Regions from separate parts of the Sodalis sp. RH15 genome, predicted to be linked through region 4. Evidence: predicted binding sites of a transcription regulator. Region 4 holds the regulator's gene; each other region holds the start of a gene.
What was found. The regulator CRP, encoded in region 4, controls carbon source genes, mostly activating them, when cyclic AMP is high. The targets are predictions, from matches to a motif close to ATGTGANNNNNNTCACAT.
Positions count from the first base shown of each region.

Region 1: adhE (bifunctional acetaldehyde-CoA/alcohol dehydrogenase) is a predicted target of CRP. The motif match lies at 1,168-1,185, and genes of this name have one in related genera.
Region 2: ACL2XO_RS09385 (ABC-F family ATPase) is a predicted target of CRP. The motif match lies at 1,653-1,670, and genes of this name have one in related genera.
Region 3: ACL2XO_RS18110 (GntP family permease) is a predicted target of CRP. The motif match lies at 1,520-1,537, and genes of this name have one in related genera.

Region 1 is NZ_CP178738.1:3,530,836-3,534,156, forward strand. It holds gene oppA (oligopeptide ABC transporter substrate-binding protein OppA) at 1-245, opposite strand, end outside; gene adhE (bifunctional acetaldehyde-CoA/alcohol dehydrogenase) at 1,458-3,321, shown strand, end outside.
Region 2 is NZ_CP178738.1:1,999,219-2,002,539, forward strand. It holds gene ompX (outer membrane protein OmpX) at 390-908, shown strand; gene ACL2XO_RS09385 (ABC-F family ATPase) at 1,691-3,286, shown strand.
Region 3 is NZ_CP178738.1:3,970,921-3,974,241, forward strand. It holds gene ACL2XO_RS18110 (GntP family permease) at 4-1,299, opposite strand; gene ACL2XO_RS18115 (amidohydrolase family protein) at 1,794-2,519, shown strand; gene ACL2XO_RS18120 (sugar-binding transcriptional regulator) at 2,519-3,321, shown strand, end outside.
Region 4 is NZ_CP178738.1:813,085-816,405, reverse strand. It holds gene ACL2XO_RS03705 (phosphoribulokinase) at 1-322, shown strand, start outside; gene ACL2XO_RS03700 (OsmC family protein) at 369-776, opposite strand; gene crp (cAMP-activated global transcriptional regulator CRP) at 1,091-1,723, shown strand; gene ACL2XO_RS03690 (YccS/YhfK family putative transporter) at 1,775-3,321, shown strand, end outside.

The DNA.
Region 1 (3,321 bases), 2.7 Mb from region 4:
CCTTGCAGGTCGCTAATGACCAATCCTTCCAGCAAATCGCGATTGACATTGGCTTCCGGCACCCCTTCAATCTTATGGGGATCCAGTGATTGCAGTTCGGCGCCGTTTCCACGTACCAATTCCTGTTTGTCACTCAAGGTGACGCCGGCGGGTACCACCGCCGCGAAAGAAGTACCTACGGACACCACTCCCAGGGCGGCGATAATACCTGCTGCCAATAGAGTTCTTTTCGTGATGTTGGTCATTATTAATGCACTCCAGTTTTTTATTATTGCATGACGCATTTTCAGCTGTCTGCAGATTCCCGATGAACGGGTATGGGCACTCCTCGGCCAATTACGGCGAACGAAACCGCAAGGTAAAGAAGCGATATTCCTTATTCATTGAATCTATATGGGAAACAAGCCGGCGTAAGGCTGGCAAAAAAATTGATACGGCGGAACGCAGATTCGGAAAGAAGTTATTTGCTATCATAATCAAATCAAGAAATGTCGACCTTGCTTCAAAAAACATAATCAAATTATTGATTGTTACAATAAAACACATCAGGGCAATAAATGACCTGGAAAGAGAATAAATCCCTAATGATTCATGAATTAACACTAATAACATCTGTACCGCATCGTGACAAGTGGCTTTGTGAGATAGTCTAAAAAAAAATCGCCACGGGTTTTAGCCTGCATTGCATCCCGCTGAATATTCGACGTTTTCACTTAATTTATCCGGCTAATAGACTAATTGAGCATTTAATAATCTATGCCGCTTTTGGGTGCGATTTATCAGCATTGGAGCAACATTTGCTCTACGGCGAGGCGTCCGAAAAACGCAGGGCGTGCTCCAGCGCTGTTACTCATCATCATTTATCTGTACAGTAGTGCTCTTGGCCGCGCCATGGGAGCATATGGATTGTTGAGCTGCCGCTTCTGCCCCGGCGCCGTTCCTTCACCTTTAATTTTACCGCTATACTTTTTGACATTATTCATATTGTGCCGTTGCTTTATAACCCGTAACCTAAGCAGCAAGTAAAATTTTTGCTGTTATTTGCAAATAGAATGTTAATGGAATGCGGATTACATTGGCACGGCATTTCATCCCTTAACGAGACTGTAGTGAAATTGTAACCTTTGCTCCAAATTGTCGTTGCTGAAAGGAGTCAGCATGAATAAAATGTGATTTGAATCACAATTACTGGCCTCAATACTCTTTACTATTTCTCTATACAGTTAATCGATAATCCCATGGACATAGGGGGCTTGGAAAAAAATCGCCTGGAAACGAAGATCGCTAACTGATTGAACAAACTCGTTAAGTAAATAGCCCTTTGTGCCACTGCCTATCTGTCCTTGTGCAGATAAACTAACCTTAATCTCCGCGTCTTTCACAACGACAGGGAATGGCTTTTTACTTAAAGAGTTTAACAATTTAACCGAAATTTTAACATTTATTAGGAGAGCACTATGGCTGTTACTAATGTCGCTGAACTGAACACCTTGATGGAAAAGGTTAAAAAAGCCCAGCGCGAATATGCCAATTTTAGCCAGGAGCAGGTGGACAAGATTTTCCGCGCCGCCGCCCTTGCCGCTGCCGATGCCCGCATTCCTCTCGCCAAAATGGCCGTTGAAGAATCCGGCATGGGTATCGTGGAAGACAAAGTGATCAAGAACCATTTTGCTTCCGAATATATCTATAATGCCTATAAAGATGAAAAAACCTGCGGCATCCTGGCCCGGGACGATACGTTCGGCACCATCACCATTGCCGAACCCATCGGTATCATCTGCGGCATCGTGCCGACGACCAACCCCACTTCCACGGCCATTTTCAAAGCGTTGATATGCTTGAAAACCCGTAACGGCATTGTTTTCTCGCCGCATCCCCGTGCGAAGAAAGCCACCAACAAGGCTGCTGAAATTGTCCTGAAAGCCGCTATCGCCGCCGGCGCGCCGAAAGATATCATCGGCTGGATTGACGAACCTACCGTTGAACTCTCCAACCAGCTTATGCACCATCCGCTGGTTAACCTGATCCTCGCCACCGGCGGGCCGGGCATGGTAAAAGCCGCTTACAGTTCCGGTAAGCCCGCCATCGGCGTCGGCGCCGGCAATACCCCGGTGGTTGTGGATGAAACCGCCGATATCAAACGGGTGGTAGCCTCCATCCTGATGTCCAAAACCTTCGATAACGGCGTCATCTGCGCCTCCGAACAATCGGTTATCGTCGTGGACGAAGTCTATGACGCGGTGCGTGAACGCTTTGCCAGCCACGGCGGCTACATGCTGCGCGGCGAAGAGCTGAAAGCGGTTCAGGGCATCATTTTGAAAAACGGCGCGCTGAACGCCGGTATCGTCGGCCAGCCGGCGGTGAAAATCGCCGCCATGGCCGGATTGACCGTACCGGGCTCCACCAAGGTGCTGATTGGCGAAGTCACCGTTGTGGACGAAACCGAACCCTTCGCCCATGAAAAGCTCTCGCCGATGCTGGCTATGTATCGCGCCAAGAACTTTGAAGACGCGGTGGTCAAAGCGGAAAAACTGGTGGAAATGGGCGGCATCGGCCATACCTCCTGCCTCTATACCGATCAGGACAATCAGACGGACCGCGTGAATTTCTTCGGCGAAACCATGAAGACCGCGCGTATTCTGATCAACACTCCTGCTTCCCAGGGTGGTATCGGTGACCTGTACAACTTCAAACTTGCACCGTCGCTGACGCTGGGCTGCGGCTCCTGGGGCGGTAACTCCATTTCCGAAAACGTCGGCCCGAAACACCTTATCAATACCAAAACCGTGGCCAAGCGAGCTGAAAATATGATGTGGCATAAGCTTCCCAAATCCATCTATTTCCGTCGCGGTTCATTGCCGATTGCCCTGGATGAAGTGGCCAGCGACGGCGCCAAACGCGCCTTTATCGTGACGGACCGTTATCTGTTTAACAACGGCTATGCCGATCAGATCACCTCCGTACTGAAGGGCCACGGTATTGAAACCGAAGTCTTCTTCGAAGTGGAAGCGGATCCGACCCTGAGCATCGTTCGTAAGGGCGCAGAGCAGATCATGTCCTTCAAACCGGACGTCATCATTGCCCTGGGCGGCGGTTCGCCGATGGATGCCGCCAAGATCATGTGGGTAATGTACGAACACCCGGGCACCCCGTTCGAAGAACTGGCGCTGCGGTTTATGGATATCCGTAAACGTATATATAAGTTCCCGAAAATGGGTGTTAAAGCCCAGATGATCGCCATCACCACCACCTCCGGTACCGGTTCTGAAGTCACGCCGTTCGCCGTGGTGACCGATGATGCCACCGGCCAGAAATATCCGC
Region 2 (3,321 bases), 1.2 Mb from region 4:
ATGTTTCCCCAGCAATGTTTCTCCATGGAGGAATGCATTTTGCGTTCCATATTTTCGAATTTTCCTCATCAAATAATAAACGAAGCGGTAAAATACGAATCATCCTGAAATTTGCGACATGATATGTGAACAGAAAATTGAGGAAATATCGTTTTGATGGGCTATTTTTTATTCATCCGCTTCGGAATTATCTCAATATCTTGTAAGTATACGTAAAGGTGGGTTTTGGCCCCGGAGAGGAAAACATAAGAAAAAAGAATAGGATAGATGCAATAGAAAACTTATGTTACACGATACGTTCACTTGGACAACAATTATTAAGCAGAGTTTCGTGCTATTTTTTGTTATATTTTCGTGGTTAGGACGTAAATTTCACATTTGAGGTGGGTATGAAAAAAATTGCATGTCTTTCAGCGTTAGCTTGTGTTTTGGCCGTAACAGCAGGTTCAGCGGTCGCAGGCGACAGTACCGTAACAGCAGGTTACGCGCAGGGTGATGCCCAGGGCATCATCAACAAAGCCAGCGGTTTCAACTTGAAGTACCGCTACGAATGGGATAACACCAATCCCTGGAGCGCCATCGGCTCCTTTACTTATCTCGAAAAAAACCAGCTCAATGACGGCAACTACCAGAAAGGCCAATACTATGGCTTTACCGCCGGTCCGGCATTCCGTATCAACGATTGGGCCAGCATCTACGGTGTTGTAGGTATCGGCGCCGGTAAGTTTACCAATAATGCCACAGCAGTCCGTGATACCCATAGCAACGATGACGTGGGTGTTTCCTACGGCGCGGGTCTTCAGTTCAACCCGATGGATAACGTTGCTATAGACGTATCTTACGAACAAAGCCGTATCCGCAGTGTCGATGTCGGCACCTGGATCGCCGGTGTTGGTTATCGCTTCTAATAGCGATTACTCTGCGACATGAATTGACATGTTGGAGAATCGCTCATCGGCATGGTTGATAAGTCAGCCATGCCCTTATTCTTCAGGGTCTTCAGCCTTGATATGCTATTCAATCACCCGCCAGCGGTTACTCATTGTTGCCTGTAGCTGCATTTTCAGCTACATACTGTAAATACATCCTGCCGAAACAATCTGCAATATGCAGACCACTACCTTAGCGGGTTACACCGACATATACAAACCTCGACATGACTTTATCGATGAATTTTTCATGACATGCCGTCACAGCGCTATAATTCCCCGCCGACGCATCGCCAAGATACATTGCCTTCCTTTAATCATTAAAAGGCTCGACCTTTTCCACTCCTGCAGCACCGGCAGTGCTGGATAGGGGATTTAATGTTGATAAACAGGCCGAAATAAACGATGTCAAAAATTATCTGTCGCTAAAATGAAAATGGGTCTGTGAAAGATGGACATCTTTTAATAAATAAACCTTATAAAAAAATTATTTTCACTCCACGGTTGGCTGGAAGGATATTTAATATCAACGTCAATTCCGCCATGAACGCGACGACTTCAGGCCGCCCAAATGATGCGTTTTTCTGCACGATGATAATGATTCGTCGTCCCGCAAGCGGCCCGGAAACGGATAGCGCGGGTATCTTTTGTGCTGTCATGGTATGCGGACATGGGAAGGAGTGTGCAGACAGGGGGCGCAATTCGGCAGCGGATTGTGGCATAATGTGCCCAGTGTCACATTTTAATGAAGAGTATCTCTTTTGCTAATCAGTAATAACATCACCATGCAATTCGGCAGCAAGCCGCTGTTTGAAAATATTTCTGTCAAGTTCGGCGGCGGCAACCGCTATGGCTTGATTGGGGCCAACGGCTGCGGGAAATCCACCCTGATGAAAATCCTCGGCGGAGATTTAGTCCCCAGTTCAGGCCATATCGCCCTCGATCCTAATGAACGGCTGGGCAAATTGCGCCAGGACCAGTTCGCCTTCGAGAACTTTACGGTGCTCGATACCGTCATCATGGGGCATGCCGAACTGTGGGCGGTGAAGGAAGAGCGCGACGGTATCTACGCCCTGGCGGAGATGACCGAGCAGCAGGGATACAGGGTCGCCGATCTGGAAGTGCTGTACGGCGAGATGGACGGTTACACCGCTGAGGCCCGCGCCGGTGAACTGCTGCTGGGGGCGGGCATACCGCTGGAACAGCACTACGGTCCCATGAGTGAAGTGGCGCCCGGCTGGAAACTGCGGGTCTTGCTGGCGCAGGCCCTGTTTGCCAATCCGGACATCCTGCTGCTGGATGAGCCCACCAATAACCTGGATATCAATACCATCCGCTGGCTGGAGCAGGTCCTGAACGATCGCAACAGCACCATGGTTATCATTTCCCATGACCGGCATTTTCTGAATATGGTCTGTACCCATATGGCGGATTTGGATTATGGCGAGCTGCGGATTTACCCAGGCAATTACGACGATTATATGACCGCCTCCACCCAGGCCAGGGAGCAGTTGGTGGCCGGCAATGCCAAGAAAAAGGCGCAGATTGCCGAATTGCAGTCTTTCGTCAGCCGTTTTAGCGCCAACGCGTCTAAATCCCGTCAGGCTACCTCCCGCGCCCGGCAAATCGAAAAGATTACGCTTGATGAAGTAAAGGTTTCCAGCCGCCAGAATCCGTTCATTCGTTTTGAGCAGGATAAAAAATTGTTCCGTAACGCGCTGACCATACAGCAGCTTACCCAGGGCTATGAAGGCCAGCCGCCGCTCATCAAGGATATGAACCTGATGCTGGAAGTGGGGGAAAAGGTAGCGGTGCTTGGTGCCAACGGTATCGGTAAAACCACCTTGCTGAAGACCCTGGTGGGGGAGCTGGCGCCGTCGGTGGGCGAAATCAAATGGTCGGAAAACGCCAAGCTTGGTTATTATGCCCAGGACCATGCCAGCGAGTTTACGGAAAATATCACGGTGTTCGACTGGATGAGCCTGTGGAAACAGCCGAGCGATGACGAGCAGGCGGTGCGCAGCATTCTTGGCCGGCTGCTGTTTAGCCAGGATGATATCAATAAACCGGTCGGGGTGTTATCCGGCGGGGAAAAGGGCCGTATGATGTTCGGTAAGCTCATGATGCAAAAGCCGAATATCTTGCTGATGGACGAGCCTACCAATCATCTCGATATGGAATCCATTGAATCGCTGAATATGGCTTTGGAACTGTACCAGGGTACGCTGATTTTCGTTTCCCATGACCGGGAGTTCGTCAGTTCGCTGGCCACCCGTATTCTGGAGCTGACGCCGGACGGACTGGCGGACTTTACCGGCAACTATGAGGATTATCTGCGCAGCCAGGGAGTGAACTAGCTAGCGGCCCGGCTATGCAATGGCCTCCCTTTGAC
Region 3 (3,321 bases), 3.0 Mb from region 4:
CAATTACAGAATAAAGCCATAAAGCAGCGTGGCGATAATGGTCATGGTGCCCCCCACCAGCGCTTCATAAGGAATCAGGCCGATACGTTGCCTGATGGACATAAACATGCTGTTGGCGGTGACGTGGAAATAATTGCCCTGCGGCAGGGAATCGATTACCGTGGCGCCGGTGTGCATCATGACCGCCGAGGCCAGCGCCGGAATCCCCATATGGATAAGGGTGGAGCCGAACGTGCCGGTGGCGAGAATAACGCCGGTGGAGGTTGATGCGGTGGCGGCGGCCATCAGGATGCCCGATATCGGGGCGAGGAAGGTGCCCGAGATGCCCGCCGCGTTTATCAGGGCAATCACCTGCTCGGAAAGAGTGGACGCGCCGATTAATCCGGCTATGGCGCCGGCGCCGATAAGTATCAGCACGGTAGCGGTCATTTTTTCAATGCCGGAGGTGGTGTATTGAATGATTTTCCCGCTTTGCCCCATGGCCACCATACCGACAATGCCCGCGATAGGCAGCACATACATCGCGTCAAGTTTGAATGCGCTTAATGCGCTGATATGCAAAATGGAACCCAGGGGGTTGATCATCAGCAATATCACCGCCACGGCGGGAGCGACGATGGATTTTCCCAGCGACGGACCGCTGACCTGCGCGCGGGTATCGGTATCGGCTTCCGCATCCGAGACCATTTGTCCTTTATGCTTAATCAGCGAAGCCAGCAATACGGTGACAATCAATCCGCCGATGGCCGGAATAAAACCGGCAATCATGACATCGCTTAAGCCAAGATGAAAACCATTGGCCGCCGCGATGGTATTAGGGTTGGGGGAAATAATATTGCCCGCTTTGCCGCCGCCGGATAATGCCAATAATAAAGCGGTTTTGGATAATCCCATCCGGTTGCCCACCGAAAGGGCAATGGGCGCCACAATCAGCACCGCCACGGGAATAAATACCCCTACGGCGGTAATAACCATGGTGGCAAGCGCCAAGGCAAAAATGGCTTTGCCTTCGCCCATCCGGCGGACTATTTCCCGGGCAATGGTATTTGCGGCGCCGGATTCCATCATGACCCCCGCCAGGATCCCTGCCGCCAATACCCTGATTACCGTGCCCATAATGCTTTGGGTGCCTGATATAAGCACGTTGATGGTTTGCTGTAAATCAGCGCCGCCGATAATGGCGCCGGCAATGGCGCCAAAAAACAGGGCATAGACGGGATTGATTTTTCTTAATATTAAAAATATGGCAATAAACAGACCCAATATGGCGCCATACCAAGCCAAATGCAAATCGTGCATGGGATTAAAACTCCAGTTTTAAATGTAAGGTTATTTAATTATGAAAAGTAGAGATAATTATTTTATTGAATGTAATTTCTTTGAAATTTCATTCATTGCTATTTCCTGCGTGAATCTGAAACCTGGCGATATTATCCGGTGGCCGCCGGTTTTTTAATATGTCGGGATGGATAAAAAACAGTCCGGGAAGGAATATTTATTGCGCCGCCTGTCCAGTAAAAGGTGATGCTTATCACAAAGCGTTCCGGGACAAAACCGACCTGTGACCTGCGGTGAACGACCGTCCGGTGAGTGAACCGGCATTATTGACATTACCCCCCAACTTGTCGTTTCGATCACAAATTTTTAACGTTCACGGACAATCCCATTGACGCGCAGGAGGGGATATGGCTAGCATTGGCCGAGTTTTGAATTATTGCTCAACGTATAAATAATTGCCCAAAACAGCGATATCCCTAGCGGGACACAGCTGTAGACCCTACAGGAGTGCAGTCATGACATTCATCATTGACGCCCATAATCATATCGGCCAACGGGCCGGCGCCGCTCAAAGCGGTCCGGAACTGGTGGCGAAAATGGATACCGCCGGCGTTCGGCATGCTGTTGTTTTCCCGTTTGTGGAAGGCAACTTTACCAACCAGGGGCCGAAAGAGGCCTATGAGGCTTGCCCCGACCGGATCATCCCCTATTGCGCTGTTAACCCCTGGCAGCCAGATGCGGTTGACGAGCTGCGGCGCTGCGTCAAAGGTTGGGGTTTCAAAGGTCTGAAGCTGCACCCCACGATTAACGGTTTCCATCTTAGCGACCCCAAACTGGTGAATCCGCTGTTTGAGGAGGCGGGAGATTTAGGCATTCCCATCATCGTTCACGGCGCCAGCGACCTTTATAACAGCCCGCCAGAATTCGCCGAGATGGCCCGCCGCTTCCCCCGGGTACGTTTGCTGATGGCGCATATGGGGTTTTTCTGGTCGGTAGATCAAGCCATCGCTTATGCGAAGGCGTTGCCCAACCTGTATCTGGAAACATCCCGCGTGCCGGTGTTTGAAATTGCCACTGCCATCAGAGAGCTCGGTCCCGGTAAGGTTATCTGGGGAACAGATTCCCCTTTCGTGGACTACGAATGGGAGTTTCGCAAGATGGAGCGCTGCACCACCGATCCGGCGGTTTACGATCTGCTGATGGGCGACACTTTAGCCGAAATACTCGGGTTGGCGCGCTGATGGCCAAAATCACGCCTCCCGGCGACAAGGGGAAAGCCGAAGAGAACTCCGCGCGGAAGCTCGACCAGGCGGCGCGCGCCGCTTGGCTCTATCATGCGAAAGGCCAGCGGCAGGATGAGGTGGCTCGTACGCTGAACGTATCGCGGCAAAATGTACAGCGTCTTATCGCCCTGGCCAGTACCGAGAATCTCATTCGTTTCCAACTGGTGCATCACCTGGCATCGGCTATCGAACTGGAAGAACGTCTGCGCAGCCGGTTCGGACTGGTGTATTGCGAGGTGGTGCCGAGCGTGGCGGATGAGGAGGGCAATGCCCTATCGGTGGCCACCGCGCTGGCTTACTACATCGAGAATATGCTGCAAGGAGATACGCCGGTCACCATTGGCATGGGCGGCTACCGGATCATGCGGCAGGTGGCGGCGCTGGTGACCCCCATGCAGCGGCCCATGCACCATTTCGTCGCGCTGATGGGCAATATGACGCGCCACGGACGTGCCAGCCATTACGATGTCATCATGGGACTGGCCGAACGGGTGGGCGCGGAATGCTATCCGCTGCCCATGCCGGTGGTCACCGGCTCGGTACAGGAGAAGAACGTCCTGCAGCAGCAGATGGCGTTCAAAACCTCCGCCTCGCTGGTGGATTCGGCGGATCTGCTGGTGAGCGGCGTGGGGTATATGGCGCCGGACGCCCCCTTGTACCGCGATGGATTCATTGTGCAAGAGGAACTTCAGCAGATGCTCGACGACGGCGCAGTGGGGGAAATTCTGGGCCACTGCTTCGACGCTTCCGGCCGGTTGCT
Region 4 (3,321 bases):
GGTGCGATCGATGGAAGACTATATCAACTACATCACACCGCAATTTTCCCGTACCCATATCAATTTTCAACGGGTTCCCACGGTGGACACGTCCAACCCCTTTGCCGCCAAGGCCATCCCTTCGCTGGACGAAAGCTTTGTGGTAATTCACTTTCGCGGCCTGGATCATATCGACTTTCCCTATCTGCTGGCGATGCTGCAGGGGTCGTTTATTTCCAATATCAATACGCTGGTGGTACCGGGAGGGAAAATGGGGCTGGCGATGGAACTGATCATGGGACCATTGGTAAAGCAGCTACTGGAAGGCAAACGCATTGAATAAACCGGGCGCGGCCGGAGCGTCGCGCCCGCGGTAACGCATCCGTCATTCAGGACGGCAAACGCACTTCAAAACTATGGGTAACGTTCACGGATTTGCCGAGCATCAAAGACACCGAGCAATACTTTTCCGCTGACAGCTCCACCGCCCTTTCGACGATTTTGTCGGTGAGCCCCGTGCCGGAAACTATGAAGTGTAAATTAATATGGGTAAATAACCTCGGCGCTTCGTCGCGGCGTTCAGAGGTCAGCTTGACTTCGCAATCACGCACATCCTGACGCCCTTTTTGCAGAATCGATACCACGTCGATGGCGCTGCACCCCCCAGCCGCCATAAGTACCATTTCCATTGGGCTGGGCGCTTTTTCCCCTGCGTTGCCATCCATCAAAATCTGGTGGCCGGAGGCGGATTCACCTATAAAAGACAGACCTTCGACCCATTTTACTCGTGCTTGCATTATGATGACTCCAGATAAAAAGTTTTTCCTGCACCCTACATTTTTATTGGAAAGGTGGCAATGTTACCTAACATACTTCATGCTGATGCAAGACAACAGAAGACACTGCTTCAAACCTATGCTAAAAACAAGGCTGGATCGACCTCATGATAATGAAAGGGCAAGAGAGCGATCGGAACATCACTAAAACCAGACCCTAATAAGTTCCCTAACGTCGCTCCGTTTACAACGGAGATGGATCGATAAAACAGCGCCGTAATAGGGAATACGATGTCCTGAACAAGGACAGCGATGACAAAAGAGGATAACAGCGAATGGTTCTCGGCAAACCGCAAACAGACCCGACTCTCGAATGGTTCCTGTCTCATTGCCATATTCACAAGTATCCATCGAAGAGTACGCTAATACATCAAGGCGAAAAAGCTGAAACACTTTACTACATCGTCAAAGGCGCCGTCGCGGTGCTGATAAAAGATGAAGAAGGTAAAGAGATGATCTTGTCCTACCTTAACCAGGGGGATTTTATCGGGGAATTGGGCTTATTCGAAGAAGGCCAGGAGCGCAGCGCCTGGGTTCGTGCGAAAACCGCTTGTGAAGTGGCTGAAATTTCTTATAAAAAATTCCGGCAACTGATTCAGGTGAATCCGGATATCCTGATGCGTCTGTCGGCGCAGATGGCCAGCCGCTTGCAGGTCACCTCGGAAAAAGTCGGTAATCTGGCGTTTCTCGACGTCACGGGACGTATCGCGCAAACCTTGCTTAATCTGGCGAAACAACCCGACGCCATGACCCACCCCGACGGCATGCAAATCAAGATTACCCGCCAGGAAATCGGCCAGATTGTCGGCTGTTCCCGTGAAACGGTGGGCCGTATTCTGAAAATGCTGGAAGATCAAAATCTCATCTCCGCACACGGCAAGACCATTGTCGTTTACGGTACGCGTTAAACGTTAATCAAACAGGCGTGGTACTCTGTGCCACGCCTGCTTGTTGGCAGCATGTGGCGTCGACTGATCTATCACCCCGAAGTCAACTATGCCTTGCGGCAAACCATCGTGCTTTGCCTGCCGGTGGCGATAGGGCTATTGTTCGGCAGCCTGCAGAACGGCCTGCTGTTCTCCCTGGTGCCCGCCTGTTGCAACATCGCCGGCCTGGATACCCTGCATAAACGCTTTTTTAAACGCCTGGCCATCGGCGGTACGCTGTTCGCCGTCAGCAGCGTACTGATCCAGTGGCTGCTCTTTGTACACGTACCCTTGCCCTTTATCATGGTGGGCCTGGCGCTGGTGCTGGGCGTCACCGGTGAAATCAGTCCGTTGCACGGGCGGTTATTACCCGCCTCCCTTATCGCCGCCATTTTTACCCTCGGCCTGACCGGCAACGCCCCGGTGTGGATCCCGCCGCTGCTGTATATCGCCGGTACCGCCTGGTACGGGCTGTTTACCGGCCTGTGGTTCCGATGGCTTAAAGAGCAGCCGATGCGGGAAACCCTCAGCCTGCTCTATAGAGAGCTCGCGGATTATATCGAGGCGAAATACAGCCTGCTGACCCAGCATACCGACCCGGAAACCGCCCTGCCGCCGCTGTTTGCCCGGCAGCAGCGGGTGATTGATCTGATTGCGCAAATTTACCAGCAGCTGCATATGCTGTCGGCCAACCATCAGCTTCAGTACAAACGTCTGCTGCGGACATTTCAGGTGGCTCTGGACCTGCAAGAGCATATCGCCGTCAGTTTGCATCAGCCGGACGAAGTGCAGAAGCTGGTGGAGCAGAGTCACGCTGAAGCGGTGATCCGCTATAATGCCCAATTGATTGCCGCCCGGCTGCGGGTGGTAGCGGACGATATTCTTTATCATCGGTTATCGGGCCGTTTCACCATGGCGGAAGCCCTGTCGGCGGTGGAAAAAATTGCCCAGCGAAATCCGGATAATCCGGTGGGGCAATTTTGTTTTTATCACTTCAGCCGCATCGCCCGGCTGCTCAGGACGCAACGTCCGCTCTACCGGCGGGATATCATGGCGGATAACCAGCAACGGCTCTCTTTCTGGCAGGCGCTGCGCAGCTACTGTTCGCTCAAATCCATGGCGCTGCGCAACGCCGCCCGGCTGGGCATTATGCTGGCCATCGGCAGCAGCCTGGGACTGGTGTTCAACCTGCCTAAACCCTACTGGATTCTGATGACGGTGATGTTTGTCAGCCAGAACGGCTATAACGCCACCCGGGTACGTATCCAGCATCGGGCGCTGGGAACCTTGGCCGGCCTGGTTATCGCCGCCGCGACCCTGCAGCTCCATCTGGGGGACGGCACGGTTTTATTGTTTATGCTGGTGGTGACCCTGGCGGCTTACCTGGTTTTGCGGAAAAATTACGGCCTGGCGATGACCGGCTTCACCGTAACCGCCGTTTACACCCTGCAGCTATTGTCCCTGAACGGTACGCATTTTCTGGTACCGCGGCTGGTGGATACCCTGATCGGATGCATGCTGGCGTTCGGCGGTACGCTCTGGCTGTGGCCGCAGTGGCAAAGCGGCCTGCTGCGCAAAAA